Regions from separate parts of the Streptomyces sp. NPDC003016 genome, predicted to be linked through region 1. Evidence: predicted binding sites of a transcription regulator. Region 1 holds the regulator's gene; the other holds the start of a gene.
The links. Region 1 encodes HspR, which represses chaperone genes until heat shock. Its sites were predicted from a motif close to TTGAGNNNNNNNNNCTCAA; they were not measured.

Region 1 (6,078 bases):
AATCCAGGACCGGAGACGCCACTCCCTCGAACTGACCGAATCCTTCGAGCCGTTCATGGCCATCAGCGCCCAGGACCCGGCGCCCACGCACGCGATCACTGTGCTGGAAGGCTTCTCCCGGATCAACGCGGCGCTCAACCTCGCCACCGCGGAGTGCCGCAACGAGGTACTGACGATCCAGCCCGGCGGACGGCGCACCGAGCACATTCTCAACCAGGCCCTCGAACGCGACAGGCCGCTGATAGACCGCGGGGTCCGGATGCGCACCCTGTACCAGCACACCGTCCGCCACAGCCAGGGCACGATGGCCTACGTGGACCGGATAGCCGACGGAAAGGTCGAGATCCGGACGCTCGAAGAACTCGTCGAGCGGCTCATCATCTGCGATCAGACGGTCGCCTTCATCCCGGCCCGCGACGACCAGCAAGTCGCCCTGGAACTGCGCCACCCCGGGCTCGTCCAGTACCTGATCGGCGTCTTCGAGCAGTTCTGGCAGCGAGGCGTACCGCTCCAGGAGCAGGTTTGCTACAAGCACACCCCCGACGGCATATCCGGTGTCCAGCGCTCCATCGCCAAGCTCCTCGTCGAGGGGTACGTCGACGAGGCCATCGCCCGCCGGCTCGGCATGAACGTACGAACCGCCCGCGCGCACATAGCCAAGCTCGCCACCACCCTCGGCAGCGGCAGCCGCGCCCAACTCGGCTACCTCATCGCCCAGTCCGGCATCCTGGAGCAGGATCACTGACCGCGTCCACCGCCCACACTCTCCTCCTGGCTACGATTTCGCCACCGTCATCTTGTTGCACTGCAAAAAACGGGGGGAGCCCAGATGAGCGGAGATGGGGAAGAACCAGCGCATTCACACGGCAGCCGGGAACTGTGCGACCCCGCGATCCGGCTCTACACCGAAGCGCTCCGCAAGGGACGCATCGCACGCGCCGACCTCGCACCCGCCCCGTGCCTCATCGACATGGCGCTGCTGCACGCCGATCCCCGGGACGCCGCGTGGATGCGTCCCGTGCCGCCGTCCGCCGCGCTGGCACACCTGCTGCAGCCCATCACACGGGAGATCCACGAGCGCGTACGTCTCACCGCCGAGCTGACCGGCTCATTGGCCCCGCTGACGGCCCTCGCGAGCGAGGACCCCAACCTCGCCATCACCGTGCTCGAAGGAAAGCCGCTGATCGGCTCTGTCATCGGTGACACCATCGGCGCCGCCACCGAGGAGATGCTGACGGTGCAGCCGGGCAGCACCCGGCCGCCCAACGCCCTGCGGAAGGCACTGGCGCACGCCCTGTCCGCCAGCGAGCGGGGCGTCGACCTCCGGCACATCTACCAGCACTCGGCGCGTTACAGCCCGCACCTCAGGGACTACCTGAAGCACTTCACCCCCGAACAGCTGCAGGTGCGCACCGTGGAGCAGACCGTCGAGCGGCTGATCATCATCGACCGCGCGGTCGCCTTCATCCCCGCCACCCGCCAGCGCGACGTCGCCCTCGAAATCCGGCACCCCGCCCTCGTCACCTACCTCGTCCAGGTCTACGAGGTCCTCTGGGCCCAGGCCACCCCCATCGCGGAGCAGCTGCCCCCGGTGTCCCCCAGCGCCCCCGTCACCGCCGTGCAGCGCAGCATCGCGCGGCTCCTGGTCGAGGGGAACACCGACGAGGTGGTGGCCCGCAAGATGGGTATCAGCGTACGGACCTGCCGCGCCCACATCGCCAAACTCGCGCAGGCGCTCAACGCCTCGGGCCGGACCCACCTCGGGGCGCTGCTCGTCCAGTCCGGCATCGCCGAGGCGCCCCGTTCGCAACTGCCCCGATCCGACCTGGCAGAGCGGTAGTTGTACACCATCGCCACCGGCACAGGTCTCGGCGACATCGAAGGCCGATGCGGCCCCCGTGGGACGGTCACGTCCGGCGCTCCCCCCACGTCCCTGGTGCCCCTCGGACCGGACCGGGAGCGACTCCGCATCTCCATGCCTCAGCGTTTGCGCGCTGCCTGCGCGACCACCGCCGCGCAGGCCGCGGTCACCTGCGCGGACGGTGTGCGCAAGGCACGCACTCGCCTGGTCGCCGCCCGTCGGTGAGCCGCCACCTACCGCGGGTACCGGTCGGAGAGCGCGGCCGGGACCTTCGCCCGCGCCGGCGGTGATCCGGCCGATGCCGCGTACCGCGACACCACCGCCGGCATCCACCGGCGCGGACTCCACCTTCAAGATCGGCCGAACCGGCCCGGCCGACAGCGAAAGGCCCGGCCCCCGCTCACGGGGTGCCGGGCCTTCGCGTGTCCGACGGAGCTACTCCGACGGCCTCTTCGGCCGCCAGACCACCAGCGCGCTCGCCTGCTGCACGTCCTCGTACCGGACCAGGTCGCGCCGGTACGACGCGTGCACCTGCGCCTCGCGCTGCTGCAGCGCGGTCGCCGCGCCCTCCACCGCCGCCGAGAGTTCGGCGACGCGCTGCTGGAGCGCGATCACCTGGTTCTCCAGCTCGATGATGCGCTTGATGCCGGCCAGGTTGATGCCCTCGTCCTGCGACAGCTGCTGCACCTGGCGGAGCATCTGGATGTCACGGGCCGAGTAGCGCCGGCCGCGCCCGGCCGTGCGGTCGGGGGAGACCAGGCCGAGGCGGTCGTACTGCCGCAGGGTCTGCGGGTGCAGACCGGAGAGCTGTGCCGCGACCGAGATGACGTACACCGGCGTCTCGTCGGTCAGCTGGTACGGATTGCGACGCTGGCGCGGGTCCATCTCATGCTCCCTTCGCGGCCTGGAACAGCTCCGCCCGCGGGTCCTCCCCCGCGGTCGCCTCACGGTAGGACTCCAGTGCCTGGCGGGCCTTGTCGTCAAGGCTCTTGGGCACTTCGACCTCCACGGTGACCAGCAGGTCGCCGCGGGTGCCGTCCTTGCGCACCGCGCCCTTGCCGCGGGCGCGCATCGTGCGGCCGCCCGGCGTACCGGCCGGCAGCTTGAGGGTGACCGGCGGCCCGCCCAGCGTCGGGACCTTCACCTCGCCGCCGAGCGCCGCCTCCACGAAGGTGACGGGCACGGTGACGGTGAGGTTGTCGCCCTTGCGGCCGAAGACGGGGTGCGGGTCCACGTGGACCACGACGTACAGGTCGCCGGCCGGGCCGCCCCGTTCACCGGGACTGCCCTTGCCGCGCAGCCGGATCCGCTGGCCGTCGGAGACGCCCGCCGGGATGCGGACCTGCATGGTGCGCGAGGACTGGGCGCGGCCGCTGCCCTTGCACACGTCGCAGGGGTCCTGGGCGATGAGCCCGCGGCCCCGGCAGTCGACGCACGGGTCGGTGAGCGAGAAGCCGCCACCGCCGCCGCGCGACACCTGTCCCGTACCGACGCAGGTCGGGCACACGCGGGGCGTGCCGTTCTTGTCGCCGGTGCCGGAACACGCCTTGCAGGGCGCCTGGCTGGACATCCGCAGCGGGACCGTGGCCCCGTCGACCGCCTCGGTGAAGCTGAGCGTCACCTCGGACTCGATGTCCTGGCCGCGGCGCGGCTGCGTACCCGTACGCGCACCCGGACCGGCGCCCCGGTTGAACAGGCCCCCGAACACGTCCCCGAGGCCGCCGCCGAACCCGCCGGCACCGCCGGTCTGGGCCCCGCCCTGGGCGCCTCCGAAGAGGTCGCCCAGGTCGAAGTTGAAGGTGCCGCCCCCGGCGCCCGGGCCCGGCCTGAAGCCGCCGTTCCCGAACAGAGCACGCGCTTCGTCGTACTCCTTGCGCCGCTTGGGGTCGCCGAGGACGTCGTTCGCCTCGGAGATCTCCTTGAAGCGTTCCTCCGCCTTGGCGTCGCCCTTGTTGGCGTCCGGGTGGAACTCGCGGGCGAGCTTCCGGTACGCCTTCTTGATCTCGGCCTCGGTGGCGTCCTTCGGGACGCCGAGAACCTTGTAGTAGTCCTTCTCGACGAAGTCCTTCGTGCTCATCCCCGACGCCCCTCCTTCCTGCCGTTACGTGTACTGCTCCTGGTCACGTCAGCCCTCGTCCGGGCCACCGCTCTCCTCGTCCGGAGCCTTGGCCGCGGGCTCGTCCGCCTTGGCGGGCGTGGCTCCGGGCTGGGGCTCGGCCACCGCGACCCGCGCGGGGCGGATGGTCCGCTCGCCGATCCGGTAGCCCGGCTGCAGGATCGCGACGCACGTCGTCTCTTCGACGTCCGGTGCGTACGAGTGCATCAGCGCCTCGTGGATCGTCGGGTCGAAGGGCTCGCCCTCCTTGCCGAACTGCTGCAGGCCCATCTTGGCGGCGACCGTCTCCAGCGATTCGGCCACCGACTTGAACCCGCCCACCAGCTCGCCGTGCTCCCGCGCGCGGCCGATGTCGTCGAGGGTCGGGAGGAGCTCGGTCAGGAGGTTCGCGACGGCGACCTCCTTGACCGTGACCCGGTCCCGCTCCACACGGCGACGGTAGTTCTGGTACTCCGCCTGGAGCCGCTGGAGGTCCGCGGTGCGCTCGTTGAGCGCCATGCGTGCCTGGTCCAGCTGCGCCGTCAGAGCTACGTCCTGTACGTCCCCCGCCGGGGCTGCCGGGTCCGACTCCTCCGCGGAGTCGGTCCCTGCCGTGTCGGGCGCGGCAGCCTGCGGTTCGGCGTCTTCGGGAGTGGCGCCGGAAGGGACGTCGGGCTTCTCCTCGAAGCCCGGAGCCTCCTCCGTCATGCGGCGCCTCCCTGACGGCCGGCGTCCTTCTCGTCGTCGACGATCTCGGCGTCGACGACGTCGTCGTCCGCCTTGGCCTGCTCGGCGCCGGGAGCGTCGCCGCCCGCGGCCTGGGCGCCCTCGGCGTTGGCGTACATGGCCTGGCCCAGCTTCTGGGAGACGGCCGCGACCTTCTCCGTCGCCGTGCGGATCTCAGCCGTGTCCTCGCCCTTGAGCTTCTCCTTCAGCTCGCCGACGGCGGTCTCGACCTCGGTCTTCACGTCACCCGGAACCTTGTCCTCGTTGTCCTTGAGGAACTTCTCCGTCTGGTAGACGAGCTGCTCGGCCTGGTTGCGGGTCTCGGCGGCCTCGCGGCGCTTGTGGTCCTCGTCCGCGTACTTCTCGGCCTCTTCGCGCATCCGGTTGACCTCGTCCTTCGGCAGCGAGGAGCCGCCGGTGACGGTCATCTTCTGCTCCTTGCCGGTGCCGAGGTCCTTCGCGGCGACGTGCATGATGCCGTTGGCGTCGATGTCGAAGGCGACCTCGATCTGCGGGACCCCGCGCGGGGCCGGCGGCAGACCGGTCAGCTCGAACATGCCGAGCTTCTTGTTGTACGCCGCGATCTCGCGCTCGCCCTGGTAGACCTGGATCTGGACGGACGGCTGGTTGTCCTCGGCCGTCGTGAAGATCTCGGAGCGCTTGGTCGGGATCGTGGTGTTGCGCTCGATGAGCTTGGTCATGATGCCGCCCTTGGTCTCGATGCCGAGAGACAGGGGCGTGACGTCGAGGAGCAGGACGTCCTTGACCTCACCCTTGAGGACACCGGCCTGGAGCGAGGCGCCGATGGCGACGACCTCGTCCGGGTTCACACCCTTGTTGGCGTCCTGGCCGCCCGTGAGCTCCTTGACGAGCTCGGCGACGGCCGGCATGCGGGTCGAGCCACCGACGAGAACGACGTGGTCGATCTCGGAGAGCTGGATGCCCGCGTCCTTGATGACGTTGTGGAACGGCGTCTTGCAGCGGTCCAGGAGGTCGGCGGTCAGCTGCTGGAACTGCGAGCGCGTGAGCTTCTCGTCCAGGTGCAGCGGGCCCTCGGCCGACGCCGTGATGTACGGCAGGTTGATCGAGGTCTCGGTGGAGGAGGACAGCTCGATCTTGGCCTTCTCGGCCGCCTCGCGCAGACGCTGGAGCGCCATCTTGTCCTTGGAGAGGTCCACGCCGTGGCCGGAGTGGAACTGCTTCACGAGGTAGTCGACGACGCGCTGGTCCCAGTCGTCACCACCGAGGTGGTTGTCACCGTTGGTGGCCTTCACCTCGACGACGCCGTCGCCGATCTCCAGCAGCGAGACGTCGAAGGTGCCGCCACCGAGGTCGAAGACGAGGATCGTCTGGTCGTCCTTGTCGAGGCCGTACGCCAGGGCGGCGGCGGTCGGCT
Region 2 (6,078 bases), on a different contig from region 1:
GCGGCGCGCGTCCCGTACCCGCCGGAAGCGCGCGCGCCCCTCCTCGGTGAGCGCGACCAGCGAGGCCCGGCCGTCGGCAGGGTCGGGCTCGCGCGTGACCAGGCCGAGCTCCTCCAGGGCGCGCAGCTGCCGGCTCATGGTCGCCTTGCCCACGCCGAACCACGAGGCCAGCTCGGTGGCCCGCTGCCGGTCCGCCTCGTCGAGCCGTACGAGCAGTCCGTACGCCGCCGGCTCCAGTTCGGGGTGGACCTCGCGGGCCATGTCACCGGAGGAGGCGCGGGCCCGGCGCAGGAATACGGCCAGTTCGCGTTCCAGCGCGAGGAATTCGTGGTCCACGGCGCTCGCCTCCGGAACGCGCCCGTCATCCGCTCTTCCGCTTCCGTGCACGTCAGGACTCATTGCGCGCTTTCCTCACCCCTGAAGTTTTCTTTCACCGGCGGCCATTGCCGCAGCTCGCTCAGTATTTCGTAGGTTTAGACCAACGGCAGCATCCGGATGCTCTTCCCCACCTCCTGTCTACGTGCGTAGCTTCATTGCTGACATGTCCACACCAGTGGCTCTGTCGACAGGTCGCCCGCCCGGACCTGCCGGACCAGAGCTGTCTCCAGCGCCCCAGCACCTCCAGCATCCCCACCGAGCCTTTCGGAGGCACGTACATGCCCGTGCACAGATCCGGAACGGCCCGCCGCCCGCGCACCGCGGCGGCCGGGATTCTCCTCTCCGTCCTCTCCGCTCTCGCCCTCGTCCTGACCCTGCCGGGGGCCGTCACCGCCGCCGAGAAGCCCGAACGCGGCTCGGCCCGCATGGGCATGGGCGTCGTCAAGCACGACGGCCAGGGCGGCCTGCCGCCCGGCATCCGCGTCACGCAGACCGAAGGCGTGGACGTCAGCAGCCACCAGGGCAACGTCAACTGGTCCTCCCTGTGGGCCAGCGGTGTGAAGTGGGCCTACGTGAAGGCCACCGAGGGGAACTACTACAAGAACCCCTACTTCGGACAGCAGTACACCGGCTCGTACCACGTCGGCATGATCCGCGGCGCGTACCACTTCGCGACACCGGACGACGCCGGCGGCGCCGACCAGGCCCACTACTTCGTCGACAACGGCGGCGGCTGGTCGCGCGACGGCAGGACGCTGCCCGGCGTGCTGGACATCGAGTGGAACCCCTACGGCGCGCAGTGCTACGGCAAGACGCAGAGCGGGATGGTCGCCTGGATCCGCGACTTCCTGGACACCTACAGGGCCCGCACCGGCCGTGACGCCGTCATCTACACGGCGACGAGCTGGTGGAAGACCTGCACGGGCAACTACGGCGGCTTCGGTTCCGTCAACCCGCTGTGGATCGCCCGCTACAACACCACCGTGGGCGAACTCCCGGCCGGCTGGGGCGTACAGACCATGTGGCAGTACACCTCCACGGGTCCCGTCGTCGGCGACCACAACAAGTTCAACGGCGCCCTCGACCGCGTCCAGGCCCTCGCCAACGGCTGACCGGCCGTCCTCGGCCTTGCGTTCTCCGGTTCTCGCGCAGAAGCAGAAGCGGAAGCGGAAAAGCCCCAGCAGAAGCAGAAGCCCCCTTCCCCCACAGCGGGGGAAGGGGGCGTTCCGCAGCCGGGTCACCGGCAGGCGTCCGTCACGCCGCCACCGGCACCCGTACCTCTGCCGGAGCCAGTGCGATCTCCAGGACCTGGCGGACGTCCGTCACCGGGTGGATCTCCAGCTTGTCCAGGATCTCGGCCGGGACGTCGTCCAGGTCGGCCTCGTTCCGCTTGGGGATCACCACCGTCGTGGTGCCCGCCCGGTGCGCCGCCAGCAGCTTCTGCTTCAGGCCGCCGATCGGCAGGACGCGGCCGGTCAGGGAGACCTCGCCCGTCATCGCCACGTCGGTGCGGACCAGCCGGCCGGACAGCAGCGACGCGAGGGCCGTCGTCATCGTGATGCCCGCGCTCGGTCCGTCCTTGGGCACCGCGCCCGCCGGGAAGTGGATGTGTACGCTCCGGTCCTTCAGGTCGCCGACCGGCAGCTCCAGCTCCGCGCCGTGCGAGCGGAGGAAGGAGAGCGCGATCTGGGCGGACTCCTTCATGACGTCGCCGAGCTGGCCCGTGAGGGTCAGGCCCGCGCCGCCCGTCTCCTTGTCCGCCAGCGACGCCTCGACGAAGAGGACGTCGCCGCCCGCACCCGTGACCGCCAGGCCGGTGGCCACGCCCGGGACCGCCGTGCGGCGCTCCGCCGGGTCCTGGGCGGACTCGGGGACGTGGTGGGGCCGGCCGATCAGAGCGCGCAGGTCGCCGTCCGTGATCGTGAACGGCAGCTCCCGCTCGCCCAGCTCGCTCTGCGCCGCCACCTTGCGCAGCAGGCGCGCCACCGACCGCTCCAGGTTCCGTACGCCCGCCTCACGGGTGTACTCGCCCGCCAGCTTGCGCAGCGCCGAGTCGTCGAGGGTGACCTCCCCGGGCTCCAGGCCCGCCCGCTCCAGCTGGCGCGGGAGCAGGTGGTCACGGGCGATGACGACCTTCTCGTCCTCCGTGTAGCCGTCGAGCCTGACCAGCTCCATACGGTCCAGCAGCGCCTCCGGGATGGCCTCCAGGACGTTGGCGGTGGCGAGGAAGACCACGTCCGACAGGTCCAGCTCGACCTCCAGGTAGTGGTCGCGGAACGTGTGGTTCTGGGCGGGGTCGAGGACTTCGAGCAGCGCCGCGGCCGGGTCGCCGCGGAAGTCGGAGCCGACCTTGTCGATCTCGTCGAGGAGGACGACGGGGTTCATCGACCCGGCCTCCTTGATCGCGCGCACGATCCGCCCGGGAAGAGCCCCCACGTACGTACGGCGGTGTCCGCGGATCTCCGCCTCGTCGCGTACGCCGCCGAGCGCGACCCGTACGAACTTCCGGCCCATGGCGTGGGCGACGGACTCGCCGAGCGACGTCTTGCCGACGCCGGGCGGGCCTACGAGGGCCAGCACCGCGCCGCCGCGACGGCCGCCGACCACGCCCAGGCCGCGCTCGGCCCGGCGCTTGCGGACCGCCAGGTACTCGGTGATGCGCTCCTTCACGTCGTCCAGGCCGGCGTGCTCGGCGTCCAGGACCGCCTTGGCGCCCTGGATGTCGTACTGGTCCTCGGTCCGCTCGGTCCAGGGGAGTTCGAGGACGGTGTCGAGCCACGTCCGGATCCACGACCCCTCCGGGGACTGGTCGGAGGACCGTTCCAGCTTGTCGACCTCCTTGAGGGCGGCCTCGCGCACCTTCCCGGGCAGGTCGGCGGCCTCGACGCGCGCCCGGTAGTCGTCGGACTCGTCCTCGCCGTCCTTGCCGTTGATCTCGCGCAGCTCCTTGCGCACGGCGTCGAGCTGGCGGCGCAGCAGGAACTCGCGCTGCTGCTTGTCCACGCCCTCCTGCACGTCCTTGGCGATGGACTCGGCCACGTCCTGCTCCGCCAGGTGCTCGCCCAGCCACTTCACGGCGAGCTTCAGCCGGGCCACCGGGTCGGCGGTCTCCAGCAGCTCGACCTTCTGGGCGGTGGTGAGGAACGGCGAGTAGCCGGAGTTGTCGGCGAGGGCGGAGACGTCCTCGATCTGCTGGACGCGGTCCACGACCTGCCAGGCGCCGCGCTTCTTCAGCCAGCTGGTGGCGAGCGCCTTGTACTCCTTGACCAGTTCGGTGACCGCTCCGGGGAGCGGGTCGGGCAGCGTCTCCTCGACACTCGCGCCCTCGACCCAGAGCGCCGCGCCGGGTCCTGTCGTGCCCGCACCGATCCGGACGCGCTCGCGGCCGCGGATCAGGGCGCCGGGATCGCCGTCGGAGAGCCGCCCGACCTGCTCGACGGTGCCCAGGACGCCGATCGCGGCGTACGTGCCGTCGATCCGCGGAACGAGAAGGACCTCCGGCTTGTTGCCACTGGAACGGGCGGCGGCCTGTGCGGCCTCCACCGCGGCGCGTACGTCGGCGTGCGAAAGGTCCAGGGGCACCACCATTCCCGGCAGCACGACCTCGTCGTCGAGCGGCAGCACGGGCAGGGTGAGCGGGTTGGACGTCGATGCCATGATCTCCCCTTCGGCAGTGAACTTGAGCTATGCCGACTCAATGATCGTGAGCTTCCGAATGTTCCCGGACGCATGTTCGCTGTGAGCGATCAGCGCGCGGAGCCGGTCCGCGCGCGCACGAGCGAAGCCGCGGCGCCGCCCCGGACCTTCGCTCGGCAGCGCACAGCGGCCCGGGGCACAGTGCCCTCATGAACGCACGCGGGCTGAACCACGACGGGACGATCGCACGCGAAGGCGCGCTGGACCGGGTGCCGCCGGCGTTCGCCGGCGCCGTCGACGCGGCCCGCGCCCACCTCACCGAGACGTTCGGCGGCGCGCGGCTGCACAGCGCCTACCTCTACGGCAGCGTGCCCCGCGGCGCCGCCGTCCCCGGGGTCTCCGACCTGGACCTGCTCCTCGCCCTCCACCACGAGCCCACCGAAGCCGACCGCGCCGACGCCGAGGCGGTCGAGGCCGCGCTGGACAGCGCGTTCCCGCAGCTCGACGGCGTCGGCGCCCTGCTGTTCAGCACCCGCGCCCTGCTCAGCGATCTCGAACGCCACGATCTCGGCTTCTTCGTCTCCTGCCTCTGCACCCCGCTGCTCGGCGCCGACCTGGCCGAACGGCTGCCCCGCTACGGCCCCACGACCCTGCTCGCCCGCGAAACGAACGGCGACCTCGCCCTCGCGCTCCCGCGCTGGCGCGCCCGGACCGCCGAAGCCACCACGGACAGCGCCCGCAGGACTCTCGGCCGCACCGTCGCCCGCCGCCTCGTCCGTACGGGATTCACTCTGGTCATGCCCCGCTGGGGCGGCTGGACCAGCGACCTCGACGAGTCCGCCGAACTCTTCGGCCGCTACTACCCCGAGCGCGCCGCGCAGATGCGCCTGGCCGCGGCCGTCGGCCGTACCCCTTCGGCCGATCCGGCGGTGCTCGCCCTGCTCGTCGACGACCTGGCTCCCTGGCTGGCCGCCGAGTACACGGCCGTGCACGGCGAGAAGACACCGCGCCCCTGACCGGGGCCCCTCTCCGCTGCCGGCGATCTCTTCCCGCATACCGCACATCCGCCCGGAGACACTATGTAATGATCGAAGCAAGCACCTGACTATTACACAAGGAGTGCAGATGACACCCCGGGCCCCCTCGCCGCTCTTCGATTCCACCGCCGATGCCGTCCGCGCCTGGGTCGGCGGATGGGTCGTGTCCCGGGGCGCGGCGGACCCCGTGCCCCAGCCCTGGGGCCTCACGGTCGATGTCGGCCTCCCGCACCACGCCACCCGGCACGTCCTGACCGACGCCGACGAGGCGACGGTCCGCAAGCTGGCCGAGGCGTACGCCGCACCGGCCGTCTCGCTCAAGGTGTTCCTGGAGCCGGAGACGGTCGTGCCCTGGCTCGGCCCGGAGTGGAGGCCGGACGGGCCCGGCTGGCTGATGACGACACCGCTGCGCCCGCTGCCCGGCACCGACGCCCGCACCCACGCCGACACCCCCACCCACGCCCACGCGCTCGAGGGCTACACGCTCAAGTCCTGGCGGCGCGGCGGCGTGACGCGCCTGCTCGTCACCGCCCCCGACGGCGGGTTCGCCGCGCGCGGCCAGGTCGCCCCGACCGGCAGGACAGCGGTGGTGGACCAGGTGGAGACGGCCCCCGCGCACCGGCGCAGGGGCCTGGGCGCGCTGGTGATGCGCACGCTCCAGGACGCGGCGTACCAACAGGGCGCCACGGCCGGGCTCCTGGGCGCGACGACCGACGGGCGGGGGCTGTACGAGTCGCTGGGCTGGCAGGTGTGCGCCCCGCTGACCGGCGTGACGTGCCCGGGGACCCCGGCATGACGGCGGGCCCCGGCACGACGGCGGTCCCCCGGGGACGGAAAAGGTTTGATCCCGCTGCCGCCCGGCGCCAGGACGGCGCCGACGACACCAGGAAGCACCCGAACCGCCCCGGAGGTTCCCCATGGCCGTCCAGGCCCTCCCCCAGACTCCGCACGCCACCACCGTCGACCGGTGCGAGGGCCCGTACGGGGAGGTCGTTCTGCGGGAGCGCGGGGGGCACTTCGAGATCAT

Region 2: the regulator HspR is predicted to act here: its motif matches at 4,058-4,076, upstream of lon (endopeptidase La).

The regions. Positions count from the first base shown of each region.
Region 1 covers NZ_JBSFTV010000004.1:85,156-91,233, reverse strand. Annotated here, with positions in the region: gene ACWDZ4_RS04565 (helix-turn-helix transcriptional regulator) at 1-745, shown strand, start outside; gene ACWDZ4_RS04560 (LuxR C-terminal-related transcriptional regulator) at 830-1,840, shown strand; gene ACWDZ4_RS04555 (heat shock protein transcriptional repressor HspR) at 2,297-2,746, opposite strand; gene dnaJ (molecular chaperone DnaJ) at 2,748-3,938, opposite strand; gene grpE (nucleotide exchange factor GrpE) at 3,987-4,664, opposite strand; gene dnaK (molecular chaperone DnaK) at 4,661-6,078, opposite strand, start outside.
Region 2 covers NZ_JBSFTV010000002.1:173,295-179,372, reverse strand. Annotated here, with positions in the region: gene ACWDZ4_RS02230 (MarR family winged helix-turn-helix transcriptional regulator) at 1-399, opposite strand, end outside; gene ACWDZ4_RS02225 (lysozyme) at 657-1,490, shown strand; gene lon (endopeptidase La) at 1,633-4,035, opposite strand; gene ACWDZ4_RS02215 (nucleotidyltransferase) at 4,224-5,030, shown strand; gene ACWDZ4_RS02210 (GNAT family N-acetyltransferase) at 5,140-5,847, shown strand; partial or broken gene ACWDZ4_RS02205 (spermidine synthase) at 5,969-6,078, shown strand, end outside.